4 regions of the Streptomyces luomodiensis genome follow, and region 2 is predicted to be linked to each of the others. Evidence: riboswitches for the same ligand, from Rfam matches in the RefSeq annotation. Region 2 holds a riboswitch; each other region holds the start of a gene.

Region 1 (3,713 bases), 3.8 Mb from region 2:
AGGAGTTCAGCGACATGTTCTGCGCCTTGAAGGGCGCCACGCTGACGCCCTTACGGGCGAGCCACCGGCAGATCCCGGCCGTCACGACACTCTTGCCCGCGTCGGAGGTCGTACCCGCGACCAGCAGCCCCCCGCCCCGTGCCCCGGGAGCGCCCGTGCCGCCCTTACCGCGTATCCCGCTCATCCACCGCCCCTTCCAGCGGCCCGCGGCCGCCCCGTCAACGCCCGGACGGCCGGCCGGGCCGCCACGGACACACCGAGCGCCAGGAGGCCGACGCGCCGCGACAGCCGTATCGCCCGCTCGATGTCGGCCGCCGCCACCGGCCGCCCGCCGGAGTTGAGCACCGGCCGGTGCTCGACCCGGCCGCCGTAGGCGAGGGTGCCGCCCAGCCGTACGCCGAGCGCCCCCGCGAAGGATGCCTCCACCGGTCCCGCGTTGGGGCTCGGATGGCGCCGGCCGTCGCGCCGCCAGGCGCGCCACGCGCCGCGCGGATCGGGGCCCGCGAGGGTCGTCATGGCCGCCGTAAGCCGCGCACCGGGCCAGCCGGCCACATCGTCCACACGGGCCGCCGCCCAGCCGAACCGCCGGTAGCGCGGCGACTTGTGACCCACCATGGCGTCCAGGGTGTTGACGGCGCGGAAGCCGATGAGCCCCGGCACCCCGCCCACGGCCCCCCACACCAGCGCGCCCACGACGGCGTCGGACGTGTTCTCGGCGACCGATTCGACGACCGCGCGGGCGATCTGCGGCCCGTCCAGCGCCTGCGGATCGCGGCCGCACAGATGCGGCAGCCGCTCCCGGGCGCCCTCGAGGTCGCCCGCGGCCAGCGCCCCGCCGACGGCCCGTGCCTCACGGCCCAGCGTCGTACCGCCCAGCACGGCCCAGGTGGCGGCAGCGGTCAGCGCCGCCTGCGCGCCGCGGCGGCCGCCCAGGGCCCGTACGGCGCGGGTCAGCAGCGCGGCACCGGCGGCCGCGCCGCCCGCGCACAACGCGGTGTGCAGGGCCCCGTAACCGCGGTGGTCACGCCACAGCCGGCGCTCGGCGGCCGCGGCGGCGCGCCCGAAAGCGGCCACCGGGTGGCCGCGGCGCGGATCGCCCACGGCAAGATCAGCGAGGAAGCCGAGGGCCGCGCCGCACGCGAAGGAGGCGTGGTCGGCAGCCATCCGTCAGGCCGCCGTCATGCCCCGGCGCGGGGACACGCCGACCGAGCCGACCGAGCAGCCGGTGCGGCTGGTAAGGACAAGACGGGTGGGCAAGACAGGGCAGCCGGAGTGGACCGAGGGGGCTGGCGGCGTGGCGGTGCCGGGCATGGCGGTTTGTCCTCACTCAGGGTCCTCGCCCTGGTTCGACGTGACCGGCGGTGAGAGTCTCCTGGCTCCCGGATCCGCGGCCCTCCCGGTCTTCCAGCCCGTGCACGGAACGAACCGTACGGATGAGCCGTGACCCCATGCAGGCGATGGGAGGGCGCTCCCCGGTGACAGTGGCGGGACCGCGCCGGATTCTCACCGGCTTCCTCTCCTGCCGCCGTTTGGCTCGGGAAGTCCACCATGGGCCGCGAATGGCCGTCAACTCGCATATGACCCAGGACGCCCGAGTGTGCCGAGGCCCACAGCGACCGCCGCACACGGAACGGCCGCCGGAGGGACGGCGCTGGTCAGCGCCACCGTCCGGCGGCCGGTGGGTCGATGAGGACGCGGGTGGGGTCCTCAGCCGACGATCAGATAGATGCCGTACGCCACGACCGCGGCGCACACCGCGAAACAGGCGTACGCGCCGGTGCGCGCGAGCGCGGAGGCGTCGGCCGCACCACCCGGCACGGCGGCCGTGTCGCCCTGCTCCGGCCGCGTCTTGCGGGACGTCCCGACGATACCCAGGGTGAAGACGCCCACCATGCCGACCGTCACCACGAGGCTGACGCCGAAGACCTGGCCGAGTGCCGCCCAGTCGATGTCCATGTTTGCCGGCTCCTTACGGGGTGGTGCTGCTCGCCGCGGCGGCGGGCGTGGGGATGTTCTCGGACGTGGTCTCCGGGGCGCCGGTCCCGGAGGCGGTTCCCCCGGTCTTCCCGGAGACCTCGGGGACCTCGGAGCTTGCCGAAACGGAAGCGGAATCCGCCGGGCCGGCAGGCGCCACCGGACCCGCGGGCGGCGGGGCCACGGACCGCAGGGCGGCCGTGACGGCGCCGACCGGCTCCTGGCTGCCGACCTCGTTGACGTTGGTGTGGTCCACGGGCTTGCGGCGCGAGAGCGCCCAGATCGCCCCGCAGGCCAGGACGGCGAGCACGGCGACCGCCGTGATCCCCGCGTTCCCCTGGTCGGCCAGCAGCGCGGCGCCACCCGCCACCAGACCGGCGGCCGGCAGGGTCAGCACCCAGGCGATCACCATGCGGCCCGCGGTCGACCAGCGCACCACGGCGCCCTTACGGCCGACACCCGCGCCCATGACGGCGCCGGAGCAGACCTGGGTGGTGGACAGCGCGAAGCCGAGGTGGGAGGAGGCGAGGATGACGGTCGCGGCGCCGGTCTGGGCGGCGAAGCCCTGCGGCGGCTGGATGTCGGTGATGCCCTTACCCATGGTGCGGATGATGCGCCAGCCGCCCAGGTAGGTGCCGAGCGCGATGGCCAGGCCCGCCGAGACGATGACCCACAGCGGCGGGTCGGAGTCGGGCGCCACCACGCCTCCGGTGACCAGCGCCAGGGTGATCACGCCCATCGTCTTCTGGGCGTCGTTGGTGCCGTGGGCCAGGGAGACCAGGGCGGCCGAGGCGATCTGCCCGGCGCGGTAGCCCTTCGCGGTGTCCTCCGGGGCGCGGTCGCGGCCGAGCCGGTAGGTGAGCCGGGTGGCGGCCACCGTGGCGATGCCGGCCACGACCGGCGCGGCGACGGCGGGGATCAGGACCTTCATGACGATCGCGTCGCCGTTGACCCCGTCCAGGCCGGCGGAGACCACGGTGGCGCCGATGAGGCCGCCGAACAGGGCGTGCGAGGAGCTGGAGGGGAGTCCGGCGAGCCAGGTCACCAGATTCCACAGGATCGCGCCGACCAGTCCAGCGAAGATCACTTCGGGTCGGATACCGGAATCCTCATCGATGATCCCGCCGGAGATGGTCTTGGCCACCTCCACGGACAGGAACGCGCCGACGAGGTTGAGGACGGCCGACATCGCCACTGCCACCCTGGGACCGAGTGCTCCCGTGGAGATGGTGGTGGCCATGGCGTTGGCCGTGTCGTGGAAGCCGTTCGTGAAGTCGAACACCAAGGCCGTGACGATCACGATCCCGATGAGAAGCGTGATGTGTTCCATACACCCGGTCAATCAGTTCGAAGGTCGGTAGTGCCTCGGTGAACGTAGGGAAGCATGGTGAACGGAAGATGAACTGAGTCAGGCGTGGGGATGACGTGGTTGCGGGCGTGCTAATACGCAGTGAATTCGAGCCTACTCTCCTGTGTCGCAAGGGAGTTGGGTGACGATCGAGCACTCCTGAGGCGGCCCGTGGCCCGACCGCGCGGCCACCCGCCGTTCACCCTCCGCCGCCCACCCGGGCCGGCTGTCCACGAGGCGCGACCGTAGGCGCCCGGCGAGCCCGTTCCGGCCCCGCCGCCGCCCGGCCTCCGGGCGCCTGGGAGGATCGGGCCAACGGAGGTGAGGACAGGTGACACAGTCGCAATCCCCACGGCGGCCGCAGCCGCGGTTGACCCACCCCCTGCGGCAG
Region 2 (3,713 bases):
CGGGCCGTGGCGCTCGGCGAGCTCACAGGACGCCTCGTAGGCGGCAAGCATGATGCGCTCGGAGATCCGGGTGGACAGCTCCTTGGCCTCGGGCGAGTCGAACGGCAGCCGCAGCCGGAAGAAGACGTCCTGGAGCCCCATGAGGCCCAGGCCCACCGGACGCCAGCGGGCGTTGGAGGCCCCGGCCTCCTGGGTGGGGTAGAAGTTGATGTCCACCACGCGGTCGAGGAAGGTCACGGCGGTGTGGACGGTGGCGTCCAGGCGCTCCCAGTCCATCTGCCCGTCCGCGCCGAGGTGCGCGGCGAGGTTGACCGACCCGAGGTTGCACACGGCGGTCTCGCCGTCGTCGGTGACCTCCAGGATCTCGGTGCACAGGTTCGAGGAGTGGACGACCCGGCCGGGCTCGGCGGTCTGGTTGGCGGTGCGGTTGGCGGCGTCCTTGAAGGTCATCCAGCCGTTGCCGGTCTGTGCGAGGGTGCGCATCATCCGGGCGTACAGCTGGCGGGCCGGGACCCGCTTGACCGCCTTCCCCTCGGCCTCGGCCTTCCGGTACGCGGCGTCGAACTCCTCGCCCCACAGGTCCACCAGCTCGGGGGCGTCGGACGGGGAGAACAGCGACCAGTCGGCGTCCGCCTCGACCCGGCGCATGAACTCGTCCGGGATCCAGTGGGCGATGTTGAGGTTGTGGGTGCGGCGGGCGTCCTCGCCCGTGTTGTCCCGCAGCTCCAGGAACTCCTCGAGGTCCGCGTGCCAGCTCTCCAGGTAGACGCAGGCCGCGCCCTTGCGCCGGCCGCCCTGGTTGACGGCGGCCACCGAGGCGTCGAGCGTGCGCAGGAACGGCACGATGCCGCCGGAGTGCCCGTTGGTGCCCCGGATCAGCGAACCGCGGGCCCGGATGCGGGAGTAGGACAGGCCGATGCCGCCCGCGTGCTTCGACAGCCGCGCCACCTGGTGGTAGCGGTGGTAGATGGAGTCCAGCTCGTCCAGCGGGGAGTCCAGCAGATAGCAGGACGACATCTGGGGATGCCGGGTGCCGGAGTTGAACAGCGTGGGGGAGCTGGGCAGGTACGACAGCGTGCTGGTGAGCCGGTACAGCTCGGCCACGTCGTCCAGGGCCCGCTCCGAGAGGTCCTCGGCGAGCCCGCAGGCCACGCGCAGCAGGAAGTGCTGCGGGGTCTCGATCACCTGGCGGGTGAGCGGGTGGCGCAGCAGGTAGCGGCTGTAGAGGGTGCGCAGTCCGAAGTAGCCGAAGCGGTCGTCGGCCCCGTCGGCCAGGGCCCGCTCCACCAGCGCGTCCAGCCGCCCGGCGTGGGTGGCGGCGAACTCCGCGGTGGAGTCGGCGATCAGGCCCTCGCGGTGGCCCACCGCCACGGAGCCGGAGAAGGAGACCGCGCCCTGCCCGGCCGCCTCCTGGGTGATGGTGACCGCCAGCAGCCGCGCGGCCAGCCGCGAGTACTCCGGTTCCTCGGCGATCAGCCCGGCCGCCGCCTCGGTCGCGAGGGTGCGCAACTCCGCCTCGTCCGAGCCGGGATGGCGGCCGCGCAGGGCGGCGGCCGCGACCTTTCCGGGGTCGGTGGCGGGCAGGTCGGCGGTGAGGCCGGTGAGGGTCCGCAGCAGGGCGGTCCCGGGCGCGTCGCCCGCTGCCCGGGGAACCGCTGCCTGAGAATCCGCCTGTTCTGAAACCGGATCGGCGGGCGCGATGGTCACTGAAGTGCTCTCCCTCGCTCGGCTGGGGCCGCGAGGGGGGCGATGGGCGCGCGGGCATGCCGGTGCCGCACTCCTCGTACGCCGGGCACACCACGCAGCGTCCATCGGCCCAACCCACGAGGCCGGGGGACGTGTTCTGAACGGCCGTCGGCAGGTGCTCGGACTCATGGGTACGCCGCATAAGCGCACACATACACCGTTGCGGGACAGTTCCGGATTCGCACCGGATTCCCCTGCGGCGACAGCGAGCATGAGCATACATCTTGTGTCGGCCGGCGCACGTGCCCCCACATGTTGTGTCGGGAGGTGCGGAGTTTCGTGCGAATGTGCTAGTGCGTTCCGTAGGCGGCCCATGACCTGGGGCCCGTCGCGCGCCATCCGCCGAGCGCCTCGTCGAGCCGGGCGCGGTAGCCGGCGTAGCCGTCCTCGAAGAGCTCGCGGAGGTCCGCGCGGGGTTCGACGGTGCGCGCGTCGGCCTGCCAGCGCTCCGCGTCGACCGGGTCGCCGAGGGCCCGCCAGGCGACCGCCACCGCGCCCCGCGCACCCACCTCGGGCTCGTTCGGGATGCGCACCGGGCGGCCGATGACATCGGCGAACAGCCGGGCCCACGCCGTGGACCGGGTGCCGCCGCCGCACAGCGCCAGGCTCGCGGAGAGCCCGGCGGCCTCCAGGCAGTGGCGTGCGGCGTAGGCGACGGCTTCGCAGACCGCGCGGACCGCGTCGGCGCGGGTGGCGCCCAGCGTGAGCCCGTCCAGCCGCCCCCGCGCGGCGGGTTCCACGAACGGCGCGCGCTCCCCGGCGCCGGACAGGAAGGGCAGGGCGGTCACGCCGTTGGCGCCGGGCGGTGCGGCCTCGAGTATCGCGTCCAGCTCGGCCGTGGTCGCGCCGGTGAACTCCAGCACCCACTCCAGGGCCGCGGTGCCGACCATCGCGGGCATGGCGCGCAGCCAGCGGTCCGGATCGGGGGTGCACAGCCACATCCCCGCCGGATCGCCGGCCGGGTCGATCCGCGCGCTGTCGGTGAGCACCTGGCTGGCCAGGGTGGTGCCGACGATCAGCAACCCGTCGCCCACCTCGCACACCCCGCTGCCGATGGCGCAGGCCGGGAGGTCGTACGGGCCCGCCGTGACCGGCAGCCCGGCCGGCAGTCCCAGCAGCCGCGCGCCCGCCCCGTCCAGCCGCGCGACCGCGCCCGGGGCGGCGGGCGGCGGCAACAGCCGGGCGTACGCGGCGATTCCGCACACGTCCAGGGCCTGGGTCACGTACTGACGGGTGGTCACGTCCAGGAACGGCAGTGAGGCGTCGGAGGCGTCCACGCCGATGACGCCGGTCAGCCGCTGGGCGACCGCGTCCACGCAGTAGCCCGCGACCTCGGCCCGCGCCAGGGCCTCCGGCTCGTGCTCGGCCAGCCAGGCCAGCAGCGGGGCGTGGCAGCCGGGGAACACCCCCGAGCCGGTGAGGGCGTACAGCGCCCGCAGGGTGCCGTCCTCGCCCCAGCGGGCCACGGTGTCGCCCGCCCTGCCGTCCATCCAGGAGATCGGCGGACGCACCGCCCGGCCCGCCGCGTCCCGCAGCCACATGCCGTCCCCCTGGCCGGTGAGCGCGAGTGCGGCCGGGGGGCCGGGGAGGGCGGCGGCGACCTCCCGGCACACCTCGCCGACCGTGCGCAGCACGTCCTCCAGGTCCTGCTCCACCCGGCCGCCGGGCAGCCGCTCCAGCCGGCTGGGGCGGCTCGCGGAGGCCACCGCCCGGCCGTCCCGGCCGAAGGCCACGGCCTTGGTGACGGAGGTGCCGACGTCGACTCCGATGATCACGTCGTGGGCGGCGAGGACGCGCATGGGTGGCCTTCCTTCCGGCGTGCTTCGGGGTGTGCTTCCGGGCTCTCGGGTGTGCTTCGGGGCGTGCTTCGGCGTTTCATAACATGGGCGATGCTAGATTTAACATCTACAACTTGATCAGACAATGCCCGACACAGGGGAGGCCCCGGATGAGCGCCCGACTGCTGC
Region 3 (3,713 bases), 2.5 Mb from region 2:
CGCGGTGCAGCTGCTGGAGCTGGCCGGAGTGTCCACCGGAATCGACCTGTCCCGGCTCCTCGACACCGCCAACTGGCTGACCGACGAGGTCGGCGTCCCCGGCAAGGGCTTCGTCCGGCACACCGGCCCGGTGCCGGCCGGCGGCCGGCCGGCGGAGCCACTGGCCTTCACCTGGTGACGCCGAAGGGCGAACCGGGCCGGCTCCGCACGCACGGCCACGGCCCCTTCCGCGGGGCCGCCGCACATCAAGCTGATGACGATGGGGTACCGGTGCCCGGTCTGTACGCGGCCGGCGAAGCCACCGGCGGGCCGTTCCACGGCGACTGTCCCGGGGACGCCGCCCCCATGCGCGCCGCCGTGTTCGGCCGCGCGGCCGGGCGGACCGCCGCGGCCGAAGCCCGGTGACCCCACTCGGCAGCCGGCCAGCGCATCGTCCTTCCCGGATGGTGCGCCGGCCGTTGTCGGGTCGGGTCGAACCGTGCGGCTCTTGCGCTCGTCTCCCCACGGCGGTAATTCCGTGAGCAGGGGCGGAAGGAGACCTCATGGATCAAGGACTCGCGGCCTTGTTCGCCGGGTTGGTGGCCCTGCTGGGTGCCCTCATCGGCGGCGGTTTCTCGGCACGGGCGGCGCGGATCGGCGGCGAGAAGACCGTTCAGGCCGCACGCCAGCAGGTGGAGGACCAGGCGCGGGTGGAGTCCAAGCGATGGCTCCTCCAGGCCCGGCATGACGCCTATCAGGTGATCCTGAGCGCCACCGACGCGTACACGGACGCCCTCATCCAGCCGACGACGACGGCGGAGGTGGCAGAGGCGGCGCGGCAACGGTTCCGCTCGGCTCGGCTGCGGGTCGATGTGGTGGGTCCCGCGACCGTCCGAACCGCGGCCGACGAGTTGTCGCTGACCTGCGTCCAGGTGCATCGTGTCCTGGGGGAAGGGGAGCCCGTCGAGTCCTGGATGGCTCAGGAGATCGAGGAACGCCACCGCGCGTTCGTCAAGGCCGTCACCGCCGTGTACGCGTGGGAGCCCGACGCGGTGCACGAGATTCCGTGACGCCGGGACATGTGCCGGGCGCCGGGCCCATGGAAGGAGCTGGGGTCAGCCGCCGTCGGCGCGCGCGGTACGGACGGCCCAGCGCTGTTCGACCTTGGCCAGCCGCCAGTAGGCCAGCGCCGCGGCCCACACCACCACGAACAGACCGACGATGATGAAGCCCACGTTGTCCAGGTTCAGCGCCGAGATCCAGCCGGTGACGGCGTCCCGCAGTTCGAGCTTGTCGTGCAGGACGCTGATCAGCTCGATGGTGCCGATGAGGAAGGCGACCGCGATGGACAGACCCGTGATGGCGAGGTTGTAGAAGACCTTGCGGACCGGGTTGGCGAACGCCCACTGGTAGGCGACGTTCATGAAGGTGCCGTCGAGGGTGTCGAACAGGCTCATCCCGGCGGCGAAGAGCAGCGGCAGGCACAGGATGGCGTACCAGGGCAGCCCGGCGGCCGCGCCGCTTCCGGCCATCACCATCAGGGCCACCTCGGTGGCGGTGTCGAAGCCGAGCCCGAAGAGGAAGCCGAGCGGGAACATCTGCCCCGGCCGGGTGATGGACTTGGTGAAGCGGCCCAGGACGCGGTTCATGAAGCCACGCGCGTCCAGTTGTGCTTCCAGTTCCGTCTCGTCGTACTGTCCGGCGCGCATGGCCTTGAAGACGCGCAGGATGCCCAGCAGGGCCACCAGGTTGAGCGCGGCGATGAGGTAGAGGAAGGCGCCGGAGACCGTCGTGCCGACGGCGCCGAGCACCTGGTGGGTCCCGGAGTCCTCGTTGACCAGGGTGCCGGCCAGCTGGGCCCCGCCGGCCACCAGCGCGGCCAGGGCGACCACCACACCGGAGTGGCCGAGCGCGAACCAGAAGCCGACGGACACCGGCCGCTTGCCGTCCGCCATCAGCTTGCGGGTGGTGTTGTCGATGGCGGCGATGTGGTCGGCGTCGAAGGCGTGCCGCATGCCCAGGGTGTACGCGGTGATGCCCAGGCCGACGCCGAACGTCTTGGCGCCGACCTCGTAGTGATGGGGCGCCACGACCAGGAAGAGCAGGCCGAAGGCGACGGCGTGCAGGATGAGTATCACCGCCAGCAGCCCGGCGGTCCGGACGGTGTCCTCGCGCCGCCATCGCGATGTGGTGGGCAGGGTCATGCGATCACGCTCCAGCACCTCGTGGATCATCTCGTGAGATGCCGTGGCCGGTCTCCTGGCTGACGGGTCGCCGCGCCCGCCCCTGCCTTCCCGGCCGCCATGGGCGACCAGTGGCTCCGCGGCACGGTCCGACCGACCGCGGAACGGGACGGGAACTCCCCGATCACAGTGGCGAGGGCCGCTCCGGTTTCGCACCGGTCTTCCCGTACACCACGGCCCGCCAACTGTAGGGCCGGCCGGGCAAAAGCGGCAAGCCGGGAGGGGGCCCGATCCGGCCGGCCGCGGACGGCCGCCCGTGGCCGACTCAGGCGCCGGCCGCGCCGGCCCGTTTCCCACGCCGGTCGGCCAGGCGGCCGAGCGCGATGTCGATGACCAGGAAGGCGGCCAGCGGAATGCCGAGCAGCGGCAGGTAGTAGCCGAGCACCCCGATCGCGACGACCAGCGAGGCCAGGACGTACGACGGCACCTGACGCCAGGCGCCACGCGCGATGGGGCGGCCGAAGGCACCGGCCCGGCCGCGCTGCCACCACATCCGGTAGCCCCATACGATCAGGAAGACCAGGGCGAGCGCGAGGGCGGCCAGGGCGATCTGGTTGGGCAGCCCGAACAGGCTCCCCATATGGGCGTCGATGCCCCAGCGGGAGAGCTTGGCCAGCAGCGGATAGTCCTCGAACCGCACCACATCGGTGACCTGACCGGTCGTCGGATCGACGGCCGCCGCGTCCTGCTTCTCCGGCCAGCTGCGCTGGATCTGGCTGACGGTGTACGCGGTGCCGGGCCCGGCGGGCGGGACGATCTCCACCGGGTTGTCCAGGCCCTCGGCGCGGGCGGCCTCGAGGACGGCGTCGAAGCCGACATCGGCGGACGAGCCGCCGTGTCCCCCCGACCCGCCCATGTCCATGCCCTCCATGCCGTCCATGCCGTCCATGGAGCCGTGTCCGGCGTGTTCGCCGCCGACGGCGGAGCTGACGGCCGGCGTGGCCTGGCCGAGGGCGGCGCGCAGGTCGGTGACGTTCGCGCCCGCGTAGGTGGACCACGTCAGACCGGTCGCGGACAGGAAGAACAGCCCCAGCGCCGCCCAGACGCCGACCGAGCCGTGAAAGGACATCGCCCTTCTGCGCCCCGCGGCGGAGCGGTCCGGGAACGCGGTCGCGCGCAGCTTCCGCTTCACCGGGCCCGTGCGGCGGCGGGCGAGCCACAGCACCAGCCCGCCACCGGTGATCACCCACAGCCAGCTGGCGGCGAGTTCGCTGTAGAGCCGGCCGGTGTCGCCGAGGTGCAGATTGCGGTGCAGGTCGTCGATCCATGTGCGCAGCGGCAGCGCACCGCTGGTGCCGTACTGCTCCAGCGCGCCGCGCACCTCACCGGTGTACGGGTTCACGAAGACGGCCAGCTTGTGCTCGGGGTCGACGCCCTTGACGCCGGAGAGCAGCACCCGGGTCGTCGCGCCCGCCTCCGGTGAGGGGCGGATCGCGCTGATCTCGCCCTCGGGGTGGGCCTTGCGGGCGGCGGCGATCTGCTGGGAGAGGG
Region 4 (3,713 bases), 5.8 Mb from region 2:
GCTGTCGGACGCCGACACCGTGGCCCCCGCCCTGGCGGCCACCGCCGTCGCGGGCACCAGCAAGGTGCTCCAGGCCGACGGGCTGCTGCTGCGCGCGGCCGAGCGCAGCCCGTCCGGCCCGGACGAGGTCGCCCGCCCCGGACTGTGCACCCTCGCCCTGCTGTCGTCCACCACCAGCGACCCCGGCGGCAGTGAGGGCTCGGACAGCAGCGGGGACGAGCGGCCCATGCTGCTGCCCGGCGACGCGGAGGTCGCCGCCGCCACCGGCCGCGACACGGTGGTGCTCGAGGCCATCTCCGCCATCGGCCCGCCACTGCCGCCACGCCGGCTGGGCAGCCGCAGACTTCCGCTCGCCTCGCTGTTCTCCCGCCGGCTGCGCTGGTCCGTCGCCGGAATGGCGGCCGCCGTGCTCGCGCTCACCCTCGTCTCCTGGCAGGTCACCGGGGTCGGTCTGCTCCGCGCGGCCTACCTGACGGTGCTGGACGTGCTGGCCATCGACGATCCGGCGCTCGACGAGCCGACCGCACGCAAGATCGTCCAATTGCTGTCCGGGCTGGCCGGACTGCTCCTGCTGCCCGTCCTGGTGGCCGCCGCGCTCGAGGCGCTGGGCACCTTCCGCACCGCCTCCACGCTGCGCCGCCCGCCACGCGGCCTCTCCGGCCATGTCGTCCTGCTCGGACTCGGCAAAATCGGCACCCGTGTGCTGGCCAGACTCCGGGAGATGGACATCCCCGTGGTGTGCGTGGAAGAGGACCCCGGTGCGCGTGGCATCCCGCTGGCCCGCGAGCTGGGGGTGCCGACCGTGGTCGGCGATGTCACCCAGGAGGGCGTCCTGGAGGCCGCCAAGATCCAGCGAGCCCATGCCCTGCTGGCCCTGACCAGCGTGGACACCACCAACCTGGAGGCGACGCTGTACGCCCGCTCGGTCAAACCCCGTCTGCGGGTGGCGCTGCGCCTGTACGACGACGGCTTCGCCACCGCCGTCTACCGCACCCTGCGCGCGGCCCATCCGCAGGCCCTGACCCGCAGCCGCAGCGTCTCCTCCCTGGCGGCGCCCGCCTTCGCCGGGGCGATGATGGGGCGTCAGGTCCTCGGTGCCATACCGATCGAGCGCAGGGTGCTGCTCTTCGCCGCCCTGCATGTGGCCGGACATCCGCGGCTGGAGGGCCGTACCGTCGCCGAGGCGTTCGCGCCGGGCGCCTGGCGGGTGATCGCACTGGACGCGGCGGAACCCGCGGACCGGCAGCGCGACCTCGCCGCGGCACCCTCGCACGACGGCGTCGCCCAGGAACCCGCCCTGGTGTGGGACCTGCACCCCGGTTACGTCCTGCGGCCACAGGACCGCGTGGTGCTGGCGGCCACCCGCCAGGGCCTGGCCGAACTGCTCGCGGGCGCACCGGTCCGCCGGAACTGACCTGCCCATCGCCCTCGCCCGGGGCCGCGGCGGGGGTCCCGTGGCATGGCGGAGCCCGGGATGGGATGATGCCGGGCGACATGGGCGACGGCGGAACGAGGAAGCCGGTGTGAATCCGGCGCGGTACCGCCACTGTGATCGGCGAGCGGATCCCGAACAGGCCACTGCCCGCACGCGGGTGGGAAGGCCGGGACGAGCATCGACCCGAGAGCCAGGAGACTCACGCGGTCGCCTCCTCGACGCAACCGGGGCGGACTTCCCCGGAGGAGGGCGATGCGCCATGCCCAACGGGCCGAGCGACCCGGTGCCGTGCCGGGTGACCATGTGCCGGGACTGCTGCTGCGGCAGCCCCAAGGTGACCGGGATCGACCACACCGCGCAGACCGCGCGCCTGGGGCAGGAGGCGCCCGTGCGCGTCTCCGGGTGCCTGGACGTGTGCGATCAGGCCAATGTGATCGTGGTGCAGCCGTCGGCCGCCGGGCGCGCCGCCGGCGCCAGGCCGGTGTGGCTCGGCCTGGTCAACGACCCGGACGCGACCGAGGACATCGCGGCCTGGATCCGGGCGGGCGGCCCCGGTGTCGCACCGCTGCCCGACATCCTCGACCTGTACACCTTCACCCCGCGGCAGCGGCGCGCCTCGCCCGGGACGTCACCGGGCGGCGGGGGCTGACCGGCCGCGCTCCGGGACACCGCATCGCTCCTGGGACAGGACTCTGGCGGCCCCGCACCCTCTGGGCTACCGTCGGTAACACGTTGCCGCCGCGGCAACCCCCTCGTGTCTCCCGCACCCTTTCGAACCCCCCTTCCGGAAGGCAGCCCATGGAGAACCCCACAGACAATTCCGCCTCCCCCGCCGGGATCAGCCGCCGGTCACCGGCCTGTACGCGGCCGGCGAGGTGTCGGGCTTCGGCGGCGGCGGAGTGCACGGCTACCGCTCCCTGGAGGGCACCTTCCTCGTGCGGCTGCCTGTTCTCGGGCCGCGCCGCCGGCCGGGCCGCGGCGGCCGCGACCGCGACCTGAACCGGGCCGCTCACCCAGCGCCTCCCCGGTATTCCGTGCAGGCGTCGAGCAGCCAGGTGGCCAGGTAGGAGGCGAAGGACGAGCGGACCAGCAGCCAGACGGCGGACGCCCCCTCCGCGCGCACCACGAGGGTGACCGGGGCCCGCGCCAGCAGTGTGGTCGGACAGGCGCCGACGGGTGTCACCCGCGGATCCAGATCGATGGCACAGCCGTGGGCCAGCACCGTGCGGACGAGAGGCCCGGACAGGGCCAGCGTGGTGCGCTGCGCCGAGACGTCGGTGACGGTGGCGAACTCCTCCCCGATGGCCGTACGCAGCCGGGTGAGCAGCTCGTGCCGCCGGCCGTCGGGGGCCACCAGCAGCCATTCGTCCGGGCCCAGCCACACCACCGTGACGTCGCCCGACGACTCGGCGCGCACCGGGCCCGGCAGGGCGGTGTCCAGGGCGGCCTCGACGGCCTTCGCCGCGGCACCGCCCGGCTCCACCCGCAGGGTGAGCTGGGTCAGGAAGGGCAGTTCCCGCACCCGCAGCCCGGCCGGCAGCCGCGCCAGGCGGTCCTGCCACGCGGACAGGGGACTGACACGCGTGGACGTCTCAACCGTCACGGCGAGTTCCCTCCTTGTCGAAGAGCACGGGGTCGGTCACGGTCACCGGGACGGTCCGGCCATCCAGCGGGACGTAGAGGGTTTCGCCGATGCGCCGGGTTCCCGAGCGCACCAGGGCCAGGGCGAACGTGCGCCGGAGGGCGTCGCTGCGGTAGCTGGAGGTGACATGGCCCAGCATGGGCACCGGCGGCTGGGGAACGCTGCTGGTGGCGATGATCTGGGCGCCTTCGGGCAGCAGGACCCGTTCGTCGGCCGGCAGCAGGCCCACCAGCTGCTTGCGGTCCTCGCGCTGGTTCTCCGCACGGGTGAAGGACCGCTTGCCGATGAAGTCCGGCTTCTTCTTGGACACGACCCACGACATGCCCAGGTCCTGCGGGGTGATGGTGCCGTCGGTGTCCTGCCCGATGATCGGGTACGCCTTCTCGGCGCGCAGCACGTGCATGGTCTCGGTGCCGTACGGGGTGATGCCGAACGGGCCGCCGGCCGTGAGGAGGGCCTGCCACACCGTGAGGCCGTCCCAGGCGGGGACGTTGATCTCGTAGGCGAGTTCACCGGAGAAGCTGATGCGGCACACCCGCGCCGGGACACCGGCGACGGTGGCGTCGCGCCATGACATGAACGGGAACGCGGCCTTGCCGACGTCCAGGCCGGGCGCCACCAGGGCCAGGACGTCGC

Evidence for each region. Region 2 has a riboswitch for cobalamin ahead of PS467_RS27190 (ribonucleoside-diphosphate reductase subunit alpha). Riboswitches for the same ligand answer to the same signal wherever they lie in the genome.
Region 1: another riboswitch for cobalamin. It lies ahead of PS467_RS11125 (cobalamin biosynthesis protein); the one in region 2 lies ahead of PS467_RS27190 (ribonucleoside-diphosphate reductase subunit alpha).
Region 3: another riboswitch for cobalamin. It lies ahead of nicT (Nickel transporter NicT); the one in region 2 lies ahead of PS467_RS27190 (ribonucleoside-diphosphate reductase subunit alpha).
Region 4: another riboswitch for cobalamin. It lies ahead of PS467_RS02730 ((2Fe-2S) ferredoxin domain-containing protein); the one in region 2 lies ahead of PS467_RS27190 (ribonucleoside-diphosphate reductase subunit alpha).

The regions. Positions count from the first base shown of each region.
Region 1 covers NZ_CP117522.1:2,593,128-2,596,840, reverse strand. Annotated here, with positions in the region: gene PS467_RS11130 (cobyric acid synthase) at 1-184, opposite strand, end outside; gene PS467_RS11125 (cobalamin biosynthesis protein) at 181-1,164, opposite strand; cobalamin riboswitch at 1,366-1,517, opposite strand; gene PS467_RS11120 (hypothetical protein) at 1,708-1,956, opposite strand; gene PS467_RS11115 (inorganic phosphate transporter) at 1,970-3,304, opposite strand; gene PS467_RS11110 (class II aldolase/adducin family protein) at 3,654-3,713, shown strand, end outside.
Region 2 covers NZ_CP117522.1:6,442,374-6,446,086, forward strand. Annotated here, with positions in the region: gene PS467_RS27190 (ribonucleoside-diphosphate reductase subunit alpha) at 1-1,707, opposite strand, end outside; cobalamin riboswitch at 1,840-1,999, opposite strand; gene PS467_RS27195 (FGGY family carbohydrate kinase) at 2,037-3,545, opposite strand; gene PS467_RS27200 (histidine phosphatase family protein) at 3,695-3,713, shown strand, end outside.
Region 3 covers NZ_CP117522.1:8,965,471-8,969,183, reverse strand. Annotated here, with positions in the region: gene PS467_RS37750 (hydroxymethylglutaryl-CoA lyase-like TIM-barrel protein) at 1-178, shown strand, start outside; gene PS467_RS37745 (hypothetical protein) at 271-405, shown strand; gene PS467_RS37740 (hypothetical protein) at 543-1,049, shown strand; gene nicT (Nickel transporter NicT) at 1,095-2,213, opposite strand; cobalamin riboswitch at 2,212-2,413, opposite strand; gene PS467_RS37730 (PepSY-associated TM helix domain-containing protein) at 2,488-3,713, opposite strand, start outside.
Region 4 covers NZ_CP117522.1:623,020-626,732, reverse strand. Annotated here, with positions in the region: gene PS467_RS02735 (potassium channel family protein) at 1-1,414, shown strand, start outside; cobalamin riboswitch at 1,476-1,651, shown strand; gene PS467_RS02730 ((2Fe-2S) ferredoxin domain-containing protein) at 1,695-2,084, shown strand; partial or broken gene PS467_RS02725 (FAD-binding protein) at 2,281-2,434, shown strand; gene PS467_RS02720 (sarcosine oxidase subunit gamma) at 2,445-3,038, opposite strand; partial or broken gene PS467_RS02715 (sarcosine oxidase subunit delta family protein) at 3,028-3,713, opposite strand, start outside.